2 regions of the Vibrio sp. JZG120 genome follow, and region 2 is predicted to be linked to the other one. Evidence: riboswitches for the same ligand, from Rfam matches in the RefSeq annotation. Region 2 holds a riboswitch; the other holds the start of a gene.
The links. Region 2 has a riboswitch for cyclic di-GMP ahead of ACWPOD_RS11080 (TfoX/Sxy family DNA transformation protein). Riboswitches for the same ligand answer to the same signal wherever they lie in the genome.
Positions count from the first base shown of each region.

Region 1: another riboswitch for cyclic di-GMP. It lies ahead of gbpA (N-acetylglucosamine-binding protein GbpA); the one in region 2 lies ahead of ACWPOD_RS11080 (TfoX/Sxy family DNA transformation protein).

Region 1 covers NZ_JBSRRK010000002.1:145,622-152,923, forward strand. The annotation lists gene ACWPOD_RS06545 (alpha/beta fold hydrolase) at 1-249, shown strand, start outside; gene ACWPOD_RS06550 (GNAT family N-acetyltransferase) at 308-799, opposite strand; gene trhO (oxygen-dependent tRNA uridine(34) hydroxylase TrhO) at 1,123-2,103, shown strand; gene ACWPOD_RS06560 (DUF6482 family protein) at 2,174-2,479, opposite strand; gene ACWPOD_RS06565 (cryptochrome/deoxyribodipyrimidine photo-lyase family protein) at 2,588-4,069, shown strand; gene ACWPOD_RS06570 (fasciclin domain-containing protein) at 4,150-4,650, shown strand; cyclic di-GMP riboswitch class I at 4,923-5,023, shown strand; gene gbpA (N-acetylglucosamine-binding protein GbpA) at 5,129-6,592, shown strand; gene ACWPOD_RS06580 (patatin-like phospholipase family protein) at 6,646-7,302, opposite strand, start outside.
Region 2 covers NZ_JBSRRK010000004.1:585,372-592,673, forward strand. The annotation lists gene torD (molecular chaperone TorD) at 44-691, shown strand; gene purR (HTH-type transcriptional repressor PurR) at 1,159-2,163, shown strand; cyclic di-GMP riboswitch class I at 2,442-2,531, shown strand; gene ACWPOD_RS11080 (TfoX/Sxy family DNA transformation protein) at 2,648-3,238, shown strand; gene ACWPOD_RS11085 (TVP38/TMEM64 family protein) at 3,354-4,040, shown strand; gene ACWPOD_RS11090 (hypothetical protein) at 4,061-4,381, shown strand; gene ACWPOD_RS11095 (alpha/beta fold hydrolase) at 4,419-5,222, opposite strand; gene glgA (glycogen synthase GlgA) at 5,333-6,790, opposite strand; gene glgC (glucose-1-phosphate adenylyltransferase) at 6,780-7,302, opposite strand, start outside.

The DNA of each region.
Region 1 (7,302 bases), on a different contig from region 2:
AAAGAAGATTGGACTGCGCTGTACGATCAAACACAACTGGCTCAAAACAAAGTGCCTGTCAGTTGCGCCGTTTACGCCGATGATATGTTTGTGGAAATGGATATCAGCCGAGAAACGCTCGCGTTAATCCCAAACTCAAAAGCGTGGATCACTAACGAGTACGAGCACAACGGTTTACGTGCCAACGGTGAGCGCGTTTTAGATAAGTTAATTGCGATGGGGAATCAAACCGCCGCTAATTTGAAATAAATACTATAAAAACGCCTCTTCTAGAGGTAAGAGGCGTTTCATTCCTACCATCTTGTTTTTACGAATCTCTTACGCGCTTGGTCATACGTTTCGTCATCACCCGGTAGCCCATTTTATGATAGAAATCCTCACCTTCATGGTTAAATGACGCCACGGTTAAGCCGATTTCTTCTATTCCTTGAGCACACAAATCACTTTCCATCTTATCCATCAGCGATAAACCTATTCCTAAGTTTCGATGGTTCTCTGAAACAATAAGCTCATTAATAAAGCCAACGCGTTTTTCTGGTGAAATCAGCGACTGAACGTTACGAACCGAACCAGAGATAAAACCGACGACTTTTCTTTGCGAACAAGCAATAAAAGCGCTCACGCTCCCGTCAAAATACTTTTCGAAGGTGCCATATGATTCTCTTAGTTGCGCCAATTCCTTGGGTGGACGATAGAAGTTCGGTTCAGCTTCATAGTGCGATGTATCGAGTTCAACGAGTAATTGTTTGAGCAAGGGAGCATCTTCTTCCCTCAGCCGCCTGATATAAAACTGCTGCATGTCCTTTCCTTGCCAACTGATCCGATTATTATTTTGTAGCTCTTGCGCACAACTTTAATGAAGAGCCGAAGAAGGAATCACAGTACAAATTTAAACCAAAAGTGTCGAGTTCAACTTACCTTGTTCTCTACAATTTATGCTTATAATTTGAACACATAGCGATTTTACCCGCGTGACGCTTTGCCGCATCAAAACACCGCTATATCCTGCCTAGCCATAATATCCGCATAATTTGTCCGTATTTCCGACTAATTTAGTCAGGTATACTTCGTGCCGCTAAAATTTTAAGGTCGTTGACCACCTGTATTTTTAAAGGAAACCTCATGAGTCAGTATGTAATTTGTGCGCTGTACAAGTTTGTTGAGCTGAATAACTATCAAGAACTACGCGAGCCATTACTTGCGTTGATGGAAAAACACCATATTCGCGGAACATTACTGCTGGCAAGTGAGGGCATCAACGGCACTGTTGCCTCTGATCGTGCAGGTATTGATACGCTACTGGAGTGGCTAAACAACGAGCCTCGTTTGACAGGCACCGTATACAAAGAGTCGTATTCTGAGACCCAGCCATTCAATCGCACCAAAGTGAAATTGAAAAAAGAGATCGTAACATTAGGTGTTGAAGGCATAGACCCTCGCCACGTAGTGGGTACTTACGTGAAACCTCAAGAGTGGAACGATCTTATTGCTGATCCTGAAGTGTTTGTTGTCGATACACGTAATGATTACGAAATCGAGATCGGCACATTCAAAGGCGCTGTAAACCCAAATACTGAAACCTTTCGTGAATTCCCAGACTATGTAAAAGAAAACATGGACCCGGAAAAGCATAAGAAAGTGGCGATGTTCTGTACCGGTGGCATCCGCTGTGAGAAATCAACTGCTTACATGAAAGAACAGGGCTTTGATGAGGTCTACCACTTAGAAGGCGGCATTCTAAAGTACCTTGAAGAGGTACCAGAGGAAGAGAGTATGTGGGAAGGTGATTGTTACGTGTTTGACGGTCGTGTTGCAGTAAACCACCAGCTAGAAAAAGCAGATTACGATTTATGTAACGCTTGTCGTCTACCGATCACTGAAGAAGACAAACAGTCAGAATTGTTCGAGCAAGGCGTGAGCTGCCCGAAATGTCACGGCACACACTCAGAAGAACAAATTGCTCGATTCCGCGAACGTGAAAAACAAATTGTTCTTGCAGAACAACGAGGCGAGCAGCATGTTGGTGGCGAAAGTGCCAAGCAAAGAGAAGCTCGACGTGCCGCTAAGTACGCACAAAAAGAAGCTCAGCGTAAACAAGACTAAGCTCGACTCTAATTCTATTTTAAGCGAGCTGCCGTAAGGTGGTTCGCTTTTACTATGCACCAACACTCTTTCAATACAATTTTGTATCCTTCACCAAAACCTCTAGTTGATTGTCTCTTTTGCCTTCGGGTAGCCCCACCATCTCATCATAAGCACTTTGATGTACTAAAACCTGCTTATTTGCTTTGATATTCTTGCACTTCTTTTGCATCTCGATAAGGGAATGAGCCCTCAAAAAGATACCGTTGTCGTCAGTGATGAATTGCGCTTTTCCATCAACTACGACAGATGCTTGATACAATGCGAGATCAAGCGAGTGAATGATCAATTTATCTACGTAGAAGAACTTTTCTAACTTACTCAGTGGTATCGACATGTCTCACCTCCTTGTGAGCAACCTCTACGTTTTAATGAACAAAACCGATCATTAGGTGAGATCTCTTCGGGTCATTTGCGTACAACATCGGAAACAAAGAGGATTCCGATGCAAACAATCAATGTCGTGTGGTTAAAACGAGATTTAAGACTGACTGACCACCAGCCCTTAACACAAGCATTGTCGTCAAAGCACCCAACGGTACTTTTATATATTGTTGAACCGTTGCTGTTAAACAACCCTCACTATTCTGAGCGTCACTGGCGATTTGTTTGGCAATCATTGCAAGACATGAATGAGACACTCAAAGCCTATGGACACCGCATCACCGTTCTGTTTGGCGATGCCTTAGCATGTTTTCAATCAATTCAAATGCAATATCAAATCAACGCTGTGTTTTCTCATCAGGAAATAGGGCTCAACTGCACCTTTGAGCGCGATAAGCAAATTGCCGACTGGCTGCATGAGCAGAACATCACGTGGTTTGAGTTCGAGCACGGTGCTGTTATTAGAGGAGCAAAAGACCGGCAGGGTTGGGACAAACATTGGGATTTGGTCATGAGAGCCTCCATAAGCCCTCTTGAGCTGCAAACCAACTTGTTGCATTCATTGGATGCAGAATCACTCGGCTGCGCGTTTTCGCCACCTTCATCCTGGCTATCAAAATGCAAAGGAATGCAAACGGGAGGGAGCCAACTCGCTTGGAAAACACTGGAGGACTTTTTCAATCGTCGAGGTCGTGATTACTATCGAAGCATTTCTAGTCCCACAGCCTCACGTACAGCCTGTACTCGCCTTTCTCCATACCTCGCTTGGGGTAATATATCCTTGCGTGAAGTTTATCAGTACCTATTGAAACACTGGCAAGTTGTTGGGTTTCGTCGCAGCTTAATTGCGTTGTCTTCACGGCTGCATTGGCACTGCCATTTCATACAGAAATTCGAGTCGGAATACGACATGGAGTTTTACTGTGTTAACCGGGCTTACGAATCGTTGATTAAACAAAGTAGCACTTTCGATGAAGAAAAGTTAGCAGCATGGAAATCTGGATATACTGGCATACCTTTGATCGATGCCTGTATGCGCTGTTTGCATCAGACTGGCTATATAAACTTTCGCATGCGCGCCATGCTGGTTAGTTTTCTCACTCATCACATGAACATGGATTGGCGAACTGGCGTGACGCATTTAGCGCAACTATTCCTCGACTTTGAGCCTGGTATTCATTACCCACAATTCCAAATGCAAGCCGGGGTAACTGGGACCAATACAATCCGGATTTACAACCCGGTTAAGCAAGCCCAAGAACATGACCCTGATGGCGCGTTCATCTATAAATGGGTGCCTGAATTGCAAATGGTCCCCACCCCACTATTGTTCGAGCCCTGGACAATGACACAGATGGAAACCGTCATGTACCACTTGAAACCGGATAGCCGTTACCTAGCGCCTATTGTCGACCTAAATAGCGCAGCTAAAGACGCAAGGGAGCGTCTATGGGCATGGCGGAAACGGGCCGATGTAAAACAAGAAGGCAAACGGATTTTAACGCGACACGTGAGGCCATCGAAAGAAAGCAGGGCTCGTTGATCATCTTTTCATTTAGATGCGTACAAACGAAGACATTCTCTAGGGAAACCGTTGTACCCCCAACTCGTAAGGAACACATTATGTTTAAACGTATCTTGGTTATCACGGCTACATTGATGGCGACTTTATCTTTTATGCTTCCCGTCAAGGCTCATGAGCATGGCATGATGAAGGCTGATATTGTCGACGTTGCCACTGAAAACGGCTCTTTTAATACACTTGTCGCTGCAGTGAAAGCGGCTGATCTAGTCGATACACTCAAAGGAGAAGGCCCATTTACTGTTTTTGCACCAACGGATGACGCTTTTGCAAAACTGCCTGACGGTACAATCGATATGCTCTTAATGCCGGAAAACAAAGACAAGTTAGTATCCATTTTGACTTATCACGTCGTCCCAGGGAAAGTAATGGCTGCCGATGTTGTTAAGCTGGACAAAGCGACTACGGTTCAGGGCCAAGATGTGATGATTAAAACCATGGGCGACAAAGTCATGGTCAATGGTGCAAATGTAATGGCAACCGATGTGAAAGCTAAAAACGGCGTCATTCATGTTATTGATACCGTCATTATGCCTAAATAACATGATTCAGAGGGCGGTGTATTCCGCCCTTTAAACGGTGCTTCTTCTATCCTTAATACTGCCCCTTCCCACCTTCAACCCAACAACCAATCACTCATTCACTCCAACTATAAAAAAGACAAAAACAACATCAAAACCAATACCTTAGAAACAAAAAAGCACAATATTAATGAGATTGGCGTACCGTTACCTTTCAATTTGAGAACATGATTCCATGTCAGTGTCGTTTACTTTTCCACATGTAAATTCTTGAGCTAAATTTTGGCTGCTCAATCACATTTCGGCAAACCATTCGAAAGGGTGGGACGCAAAGCTTCCGGTCTGTCAGCATTCCATCATCAAAAGTAATGCTCATGATAGCGGGGTTGCCATGTTGCAACACTACATTATCCAAAGTATGGATTCATGCAGCGTTGCTTCGTGCTCAGCATGCGCCGAGGTGTGACATTAATTTGTCAGCCATAACAGAGGACATGTGATGAAATCCTTTCCAACCAAATCCGTACTCACGTTAGCACTTGCAAGCATTAGCTCAGGTGCTGCGGCTCACGGCTACGTATCAGAAACCAATGATGGTGTCGCTGCAAGTCGCGCGGCACTATGTAAGTATCCAACACCTGATACTAACGAAAAAAATAATAACTGCGGTGCCATTCAATACGAGCCACAAAGTGTTGAAGGTCCTGATGGTTTTCCACAAACAGGGCCTCGCGATGGAAAAATAGCAAGTGCCGAAACCGCTCTAGCTGCCGCTCTTGATGAACAAACTGCCGACCGCTGGGTTAAACGTCCTATTCAATCAGGTACACAGACTTTTGAATGGACATTTACCGCTAACCATGTGACGCGTGACTGGAAATATTACATCACCAAACCTGATTGGAACCCAAATGCCTCACTATCACGCGACTCGTTTGATCTGACTCCTTTCTGTGTAGTCGACGGCAATATGGTTCAACCTCCAAAACAGGTGAGCCATCAATGTAATGTGCCTACGCGAGAGGGGTATCACGTCATTCTGGCGGTATGGGATGTTGGCGACACAGCGGCTTCATTTTATAACGTGATCGATGTGAAATTTGATGGTGACAGTCCAGTCATTCCAGATTGGACGCAAGGCGGTCAAATTATTCCGACGATGGATTTAAATGTTGGAGATTCGGTTTATACACGCGTATTTGATCAGGCGGGTGAAAACATAGCTTATCGAACCGAGCTAGAAATTACCGATGCAGTCATGGGCAAAGCGAAAAATTGGTCTTACGCTCTAGCAACGAAGATCAACCAAGAGCAAACTAAACTGCAAGCTGGACAGTATGCCGAGGATAAATTCACTCCTGTTTATGGTACTAACCCGGTGTACCTGCAAGCTAATAGCGGCCTTGAGCGTGTAGAAATCGGCTACAAGATAGAAACTCCCGCTCCAGAGTACTCACTCACAGTAGATGGCTTAGAAGACGAATATATTATTGAGTCAACACCGACAACGTTGGAGCTGACACTAACTGCTGAAGGCGATTTAAACGCAGAACTCACCGTGTACAATCACCACCGTGAGCCACTTGCAAGCTGGGCAGACGAAATGAAAGACGGCTCGGTGGAGGCTGTATCGCTCGCTTTAAGCAAATCAGAGCCTGGTCACCATATGCTCGTGACTCGTATTAAAGACAAAGATGGTAACTTGGTGGATCAGCAAACGCTCGACTTTCACTTAAAAGAAGAGTCAGTAACGCCACCACCATCTGGCGAGTACGATTTTGTCTTCCCTGAAGGGCTATCTAGCTACACGGCGGGTACAAAAGTGCTTGCAAGCGACGGTGCCATTTACCAATGTAAACCCTTCCCATACTCTGGTTACTGTGTACAGTGGAAAGAAAGCGCAAACCAATACGAACCAGGAACAGGTTCACATTGGGAAATGGCTTGGGATAAAGTCAACTAAATCGCCCTTTGAACGTTAAGTAAAAAGAGCCTCGCTATGAGGCTCTTTCATTATCAAACGCAAAAATGGCAGTTTTCCCGATCTAAACCATGAACACCTGACAAATTAGCCAAATGAGCCCGCCCTTCAATCAGCCCCATTTCATAACCTTCCAATAGAACGGTTTGTCGCATTGATAAGCGCTGAACAGGAAAATTATCTGGTGGTGCAATCACTCTGACATGCGTTCCCGGTGGAGGATTACGAATAAATTCCAACGATTGATTGTAGTTATCTGCACGTCTTAACATCGCGTCCGCCATTTTAGGATGTTCGGCAAATAACTTCTTCATCAGCCATGTGGTTTTTACTGGCTTCTTGGCATAATTTAGCGGGTGAGAAAGCACAACGGTTATGTCGCGAGCTCCGCGACGATAAGCCTCACGCACCGGGATAGAATCTGCAACCCCGCCATCGGTATAGCAGCCTCCAGAAAAGCAAGGGGTATGCTTGTATGCAATGGGTAACGCTGTTGTCGCTTCAATCGCATGGTGAAAATTATCACGCGTCACGCGATAATAATCTGCCTGTCCTGTATCTACATTCGTCGTCGCTGCCAGAAAAGGAATGCCATTAAACAGTTTATTTTCATCGACGGGATACAAACGATTAGACTCTTCAAACAGCCACTTCACATCAATGAGGTCCCCACCTTTAACGAATCGAGTCGG
Region 2 (7,302 bases):
GACTTTGTGATGCACAACTTGAAGCATCATTCAGGAGCCCAAAATGCAAGAAGTGAAAGCTTTTAATGAAAAACGCGCTGAAATTTACTGGTGGTTTTCGAGCTTGTTCGCAAAAGAGCTAACAGAGAAAGAACTGGAAGCCTACCACAGTGTTGAAATTCGCAGTTTTCTAGCAGGTTTAGGTGAAAATGAGTCGCTGAAACCAGCCGTTGATAGCCTCGTTGATGCGCTAAACCGATTGCAAGATCGTGAAGACGCTCAATTGGAGCTTGCTGCTGACTTTTGTGAACTGTTTTTGAAGACAGAAAAATATGGCGCTCTTCCTTACGCATCGATGTACATCGGTGAATCAGGTTTGCTGAATGACAAGCCAGCCGAGGAAATGGAAAAGTTGATGGCAGAATTTGGCGTTCAAGTAGATGAAAATCTAAAAGAGCCTGCGGACCACTTAGCCGTTGAACTCGACTTTCTCGGCAACATGATTATCCGCTCAAACGAACTTGAGCAAGAAAAACACATGGAAGAAGCCTTCGTTAAACAAAACGACTTTATCCAGCAACAGTTGATGTCTTGGTTACCTCAGTTTGCAGACAAATGTAAACAATTCGACGAATTTGGGTTCTACTCGAGCGTCGCGAAACTATTAGTTGCATTTTGTAAACTAGACAGCGCTTACCTTATTGGGGAATAATTGCCGCCTATTTTTTAAGGAGCCCGCCTATCGGGCTTCCTGTATACCTGAAATAACTGAATGTAAGTAAGTTGGGTATATTATTCGTTTGCCTTAACTTAGCTCAAAGACGCTTGGTTATTTAGCAGTCAAAATGTGACTTCAAATACACAAATCTCTTGCTGAAAACATTGCTAGTCAGTCCACATAGGGCTAAAATGTGAGCGCAAACGATTAAATATGATTTATATGTAAACCGCTGAAATATAGCGGTTTTTGTGTTTTTTAACAGGTTGATGGCAATTTCTCATCAGATAGAAAAAAGATAAAATTCATCGACCGATGCTGCTACGTACCCTTTTGTCGTACTTGGACCAACCGCTGCCGAAACACTTAGCGCCAACCTTAGATTGCTGGGTGTAAAACCATTAGAGCATCAGGTACATCCAACACGACATATTTCAGTAGCTCGATACAGGACACCATTTATGGCCACTATAAAAGACGTTGCTCGCTTAGCCGGCGTTTCCACTACGACAGTTTCGCACGTTATCAATAAAACGCGTTTCGTTGCAGAAGCAACGCAAGAAAAAGTAATGAAAGCCGTGGACGAGTTGAATTACGCGCCAAGTGCGGTTGCACGCAGCCTAAAGTGCAACTCAACTCGTACTATTGGCATGTTAGTAACGCAGTCAACCAACCTATTCTTCTCAGAAGTGATTGACGGGGTTGAGAGCTACTGTTACCGCCAAGGCTACACTCTGATTCTGTGTAATACGGGTGGGATTTACGAAAAACAACGCGATTACATCCGTATGCTGGCTGAAAAACGTGTTGATGGCATCCTAGTGATGTGTTCTGACTTAACCGAAGAGCTTAAAGAGATGCTTGACCGTCATGCCGACATTCCTAAAGTGGTCATGGATTGGGGTCCAGAAAGCTCACAAGCGGACAAGATCATGGATAACTCAGAAGAAGGTGGCTACATCGCAACCAAACATCTGATCGACAATGGCCATACTGATATTGCTTGTCTAAGCGGTCATTTTGAAAAACTTGCTTGCCAAGAGCGCATTGCAGGTTTCCGTCGCGCGATGAGCGAAGCAAACCTAGCTGTAAATGAAGATTGGATCCTTGAAGGTAACTTTGAATGTGATACGGCCGTATTAGTCGCAGATAAAATTACAGCAATGGACAAACGTCCGACAGCGGTATTCTGTTTTAACGACACAATGGCTCTGGGCCTAATGAGCCGCCTACAACAAAACGGTATCAAAGTTCCTGATGATATTTCAGTGATCGGCTACGACAACATCGAGCTTGCGGAATACTTCTCTCCACCGTTAACCACTATCCACCAACCTAAACGTCGTGTGGGTAAAAATGCGTTCGAGATCCTACTTGAGCGAATCAAAGATAAAGAACACGAAAAGCGAATTTTCGAAATGCAACCTGAGCTTGTAATTCGAAACACCGTGAAGAAAATGAACTAAAATTCGCCAGATATAACGATGTCAAATAAGCGCTCTAAAAGGGCGCTTATTTTTTGTCTCTAAATAACTTTCCCCTGACTTAGGTTTGTTAGACAAAAAATCTCTAAGTCTCTGTTTTATATGTAGGTAAATCACACTCCCTCACAACCTCGAGATCATCCCGCCTTATTCTCAAATATGCACAAATATGCGCTTGTCGACACTTTTTATTGAACCAGAATCACACTTTTACGGGTAAAACGTGATGTTAATTCAATATACGAAGTATGCTCATTCTGTCACGCACAGGGCAAACCATTCGAAAGGGTGGGACGCAAAGCCTCCGGCCTGAACCATAGTACTATATGGAAGGTAGCGGGGTTACCGATGGCAAGTGTGCAAGCGATGACTTTACCCTGTAATGACATTGCTTTTGCGCATGTTTGCTACTCTCTCGGACCTGACTTTTGGTGGCGTAATATTAATTACACCGAGATAACAAAACATGGATAAACCGATACTCAAAGACTCTATGAAGCTATTTGAGGCACTTGGTAATATCAAGTCGCGCTCAATGTTTGGTGGCTTCGGACTATTCGCTGATGAAACAATGTTTGCACTAGTTGTAAATAATCAGCTTCATATAAGAGCAGACCAACAAACTTCATCTGACTTCGAGAAACAAGGGCTAAAGCCTTACGTTTATAAAAAACGTGGCTTCCCAGTCGTTACTAAGTACTACGCAATTTCCAACGATTTATGGGAGTCTAGCGAACGCTTAATCGAAGTAGCTAACCAATCGTTGAAAAAGGCAAAGCTTGAAAAAGAACAGCAAGCAACTACAAAGCCTAATCGCTTAAAAGATTTGCCTAACTTACGACTGGCAACTGAACGCATGCTGAAAAAAGCAGGCATTGAGTCAGTAGAAAAACTGGAAGAGGAAGGTGCACTTAACGCTTATAAAGCGATAAGAGATACGCACTCTGCAACCGTCAACATTGAGCTGTTATGGGCACTAGAAGGTGCTATTAACGGTACTCATTGGAGCGTTGTACCTCAAGCTCGCCGAGATGAGTTGATGAATGGCCTCCAATAAAAGTCGGCCTTAAAAACTATCTTGTAAAACCGCAGTCTAATCTGCGGTTTTTTTGTGAAATTTTTTCGACTTTCATTCTGTCTTATTACATATATCCCAAATTGGAATCATAAATATGAATAAGAAACTGATATTAGGCCTAATCCTGGTCGCGATCATTATCTTTTTAGGCGTTAACTTTAGTCAGTATTTAACGTTGGAAAATGCAAAAGCACAACAAGAAGCGCTGACCACATACATCGATCAGAACTTTGTTTTTTCGGCAGCTATTTACTTTTTTGCCTACATTGCAATTACCGCTTTTTCTATTCCTGGGGCAGCTGTGGTTACATTACTTGGTGCGGCTCTATTTGGTTTTTGGACGAGCTTATTACTGGTTTCTTTCGCCAGTACTATGGGTGCAACACTAGCATTTTTAAGCAGCCGATATTTGCTGCGTGACTGGGTACAAAACAAGTTTGGCAATAAGTTAATCGCAATTAATCAAGGTGTCGAAAAAGACGGTGCATTTTATCTATTTTCCTTGCGTCTCATTCCGGTATTCCCTTTCTTTCTTATCAACTTGTTGATGGGCTTAACGCCAATGTCTGTAGGTCGATTTTACCTTACTAGCCAAGTAGGTATGTTGCCAGGCACTGCAGTTTACTTAAACGCCGGTACTCAGTTAGCAACAATTGAAAGCCTGTCAGGCATTATTTCACCTGCGGTATTGGCCTCTTTTGCGTTACTGGGGCTGTTTCCAATCATCACTAAATGGGTTATGAATAAAGTAAGGCCAACACCGAGTCAGCAAAACTCATAATTAGTAAGTGGACGTGTTTAATGAAAATATTCATTGCTAAAAACCCAGCAGAAGCGCATATCGTGTGCGAATTATTGAAAACCGAGCAAGTCTACTGTGAAGTCCGCGGAGAAGGTATTTTCGGTTTAAAAGGAGAGCTGCCGTTTAGTGATGATACCGATCCTTATGTCTGGCTTTTTGACGCCAAACAACAAGTAAAAGCAGAAGGAATAGTACAAGCCTACCGCAAACAATCCGATGGAAATGAGTATCAAGATTGGCAGTGCCCGAAGTGCCATGAGGTAAACGAGGGGCAGTTTGGTGCTTGTTGGCAATGTGGACATCAAATAGGGGAGCCTTAATAACTCCCCTACTCCTACTCAATCGATTTATTCAGCGCTAAGCAGAAACCATTTGCTGCTTAATAAATTCGATGGAATGTTGATTGAAATCTTCAGGGCGCTCAACATTACAAACATGACCACAGTTGGGGATCTCTCGTAAAACACTAAGCTTATGCGCCGCAACCATTTCTTTAACAGGCTTAATAAACATGTAATCTCTGTCGCCCATTAAATAGAGTGTGGGAATGGGTAACTCTCGATCTTTAAAATACTTCATTAAAGGATTTACATCAGCAGCAAGAATAAACCAACGTTTAAATTCTTTTTGGCAAAGCTTCTTGGCCTCACGAATAAAAAGATGGCGAGACTCTCGCTGGCTTCTCTGTGGCATAACAATGTACGCAAAAAGTTTGTAGAGCCACATGTACGGCAGAATGTGCTTACAAAAATTACCTAATTTAACCAATATTTGAGAACGAGTATTGAGCCTTGTGACAGCGCCACCGAGCACCATTGAACGCACGCGCTCTGCTGATAATTCAGCAAGGTTTCGAACAATAATGGTACCAAGCGACATACCGACAAAATGAGCGGATTGGATCTTTAAATGGTCCAATACTTTCAAAATATCTTGGGTGACTTCCGTAAAGGTATAACGGCTGGCAATGAGCTCTTTAAGTAACTGATTTGACTTTCCATGACCTCTTAAATCGATCAGCAATAAGTTAAAGTGTTGCTTGTAAGCTTTGATTTGCTTGAACCAGATAGAAGAGCTACCGCCAGCACCATGCACAAATACAACCCACTCATGACTAGTAGGGTGCAAATAGGTTTTATGAAAAAGTAGCGGCTGGGTCATATTCAAGTATCAAAAAGGTCGTGCTATTGAGTAAAAAGCCATCCTACCACACTCCCCTTACTCAAGATAATAAAGGCACCTTATTCGGTGCCTTTCGTTACAATTTTAAGTCAATTTAACGCCGAATTGTAAAGTTGCAAATAAGCTTCTGCGGCCTTTTGCCAACAAAAATCTTGTTGCATCGCGTGCAACTGTACTTTATTCACTTCAGGTTCGTTTTGAGCATAGAGCAACAGTGCCCTTAGCATCGTTAACAACAATGCCTGCGGTGTCGGTTCGAAAAAAACAAACCCCGTCGCTTCAGAAGGGTTCACATCATAATCGTTGACGCTGTCTTTTAGACCACCGACACCACGTACTATCGGCAATGTCCCATAAGCCATACTATAGATTTGGTTTAAACCACATGGTTCAAACTCAGAAGGCATCAGAAAGAAATCAGAACCCGCTTCAACGATATGCGCAAGTTCATTATCATAAGCTTCTACGAAGACAAATTTACTAGAAAACTGTGCAGCAACCTCTTCTAGCTGAGCGGCTAGTACAGGGTCTCCGGTCCCAACGACAACTAGTTGAACATCGTGCTTCAAAAAATCGGCCAAAGCAGGCAACAAGTAATGCACACCTTTTTGCTGGGTCAACCGACAAACCATACCGAACATGGCTACATCTTTTTCAGGCAAATTTAGCCGCAGTTGTAATGCTTGTTTACACGCTTTCTTGCCTTGCGTCATACTTTGTTGGTCAGCGCAGTAATTAACTGGCAAGTAAGTATCCGTTTCCGGGTTCCAAGCACTGTAATCACAACCGTTCAAAATACCAACTAAGTCCTGCGCGCGTTGCTGAAACTCCCAAGCCATTCCATGACTGCCAAGCTCTGTTTTGAGTTCCTCTGCGTACGTAGGGCTGACCGCGTTTATCTTATCTGCATTCATTACACCAGCTTTGAGCATCGTAATATGCGTTGCACTCACCGCAGCATCGGGAACGTTTCGACAATGAAACTCTGGCAAGCACTGCACGTCTTCATAACTAAATACGCCTTTAAAGACCGCATTGTGAATTGAAATGACGCTTTTAGTATGAGCAAAAAACGGATCATTGCTATACCTGTGCTTGAGCAAAAATGGAACAAGACCAGTGTGCCAATCGTTCGCGTGTATGATATCCGGCTGAAAAGCAAGCTTCGGCAACATGTCTAAACATGCCGCACTAAAAAACGCAAAGCGCTCACCGTTATCGGTATACGCTTGGTTGTTCTCCGCATACATCGATGGTCGATTGAAATACGGCTGACAATCAATCAGATAAACAGGATTTTGACCTAGCATGAGCCGCAGAACTCGATACTCCGTATGCGGCCATGATGTTAGTTCTGTTTCTAATACAACTTCTGCGTCAGCGAGTTTATCAATACTGCTGTACGCAGGGATGGTAATTCTTACGTCTTGCTGTAGGTTTTGAAGGGCTTCCGGTAGTGCCTTGGCAACGTCTGCCAAGCCACCACTTTTAATGAGACCTTCAACCTCAGAAGCTACAAACAGAATAGATAAGTTGTTAGTAGCCAACTCGAGCTCCTTTCGGAATAACAACAATGCCCTCCTCAGACACGTGGAAGTGTTTTTTATCTTCTTGAAGATTCACACCAATCTGAGTACCAGGAGCAATATCGGCATCCTTATCGACAATCACACGACGTAAAACACAGCCTTCGCCAATTTTCACGTCACCAAGAAGGATACATTCGCTGATATCGCAAGCAGATGCAATATTACTGCGGAACCCAAGCACCGACTTTTCTATTCTTGAGCCTCTGACGTAACTGCCATTACATACCAAACTGTCGATGATCTGAACACGGCCATTATCAGAGTCTGTAAATGTCGCTGGCGGCAGTGGAGGATAATAAGTATGCAGCGGCCATTTACGGTTATATAGTGAAAACGGTGCGTCTTTTTCTAGCAGATCCATGTGCGCTTCCCAGTACGCATCAATGGTTCCCACGTCACGCCAGTACACCTCTTCTCTTTCACCGCTGATTTTGTTAGTACTGAAGTCATACACGAACACGTCACCTCGA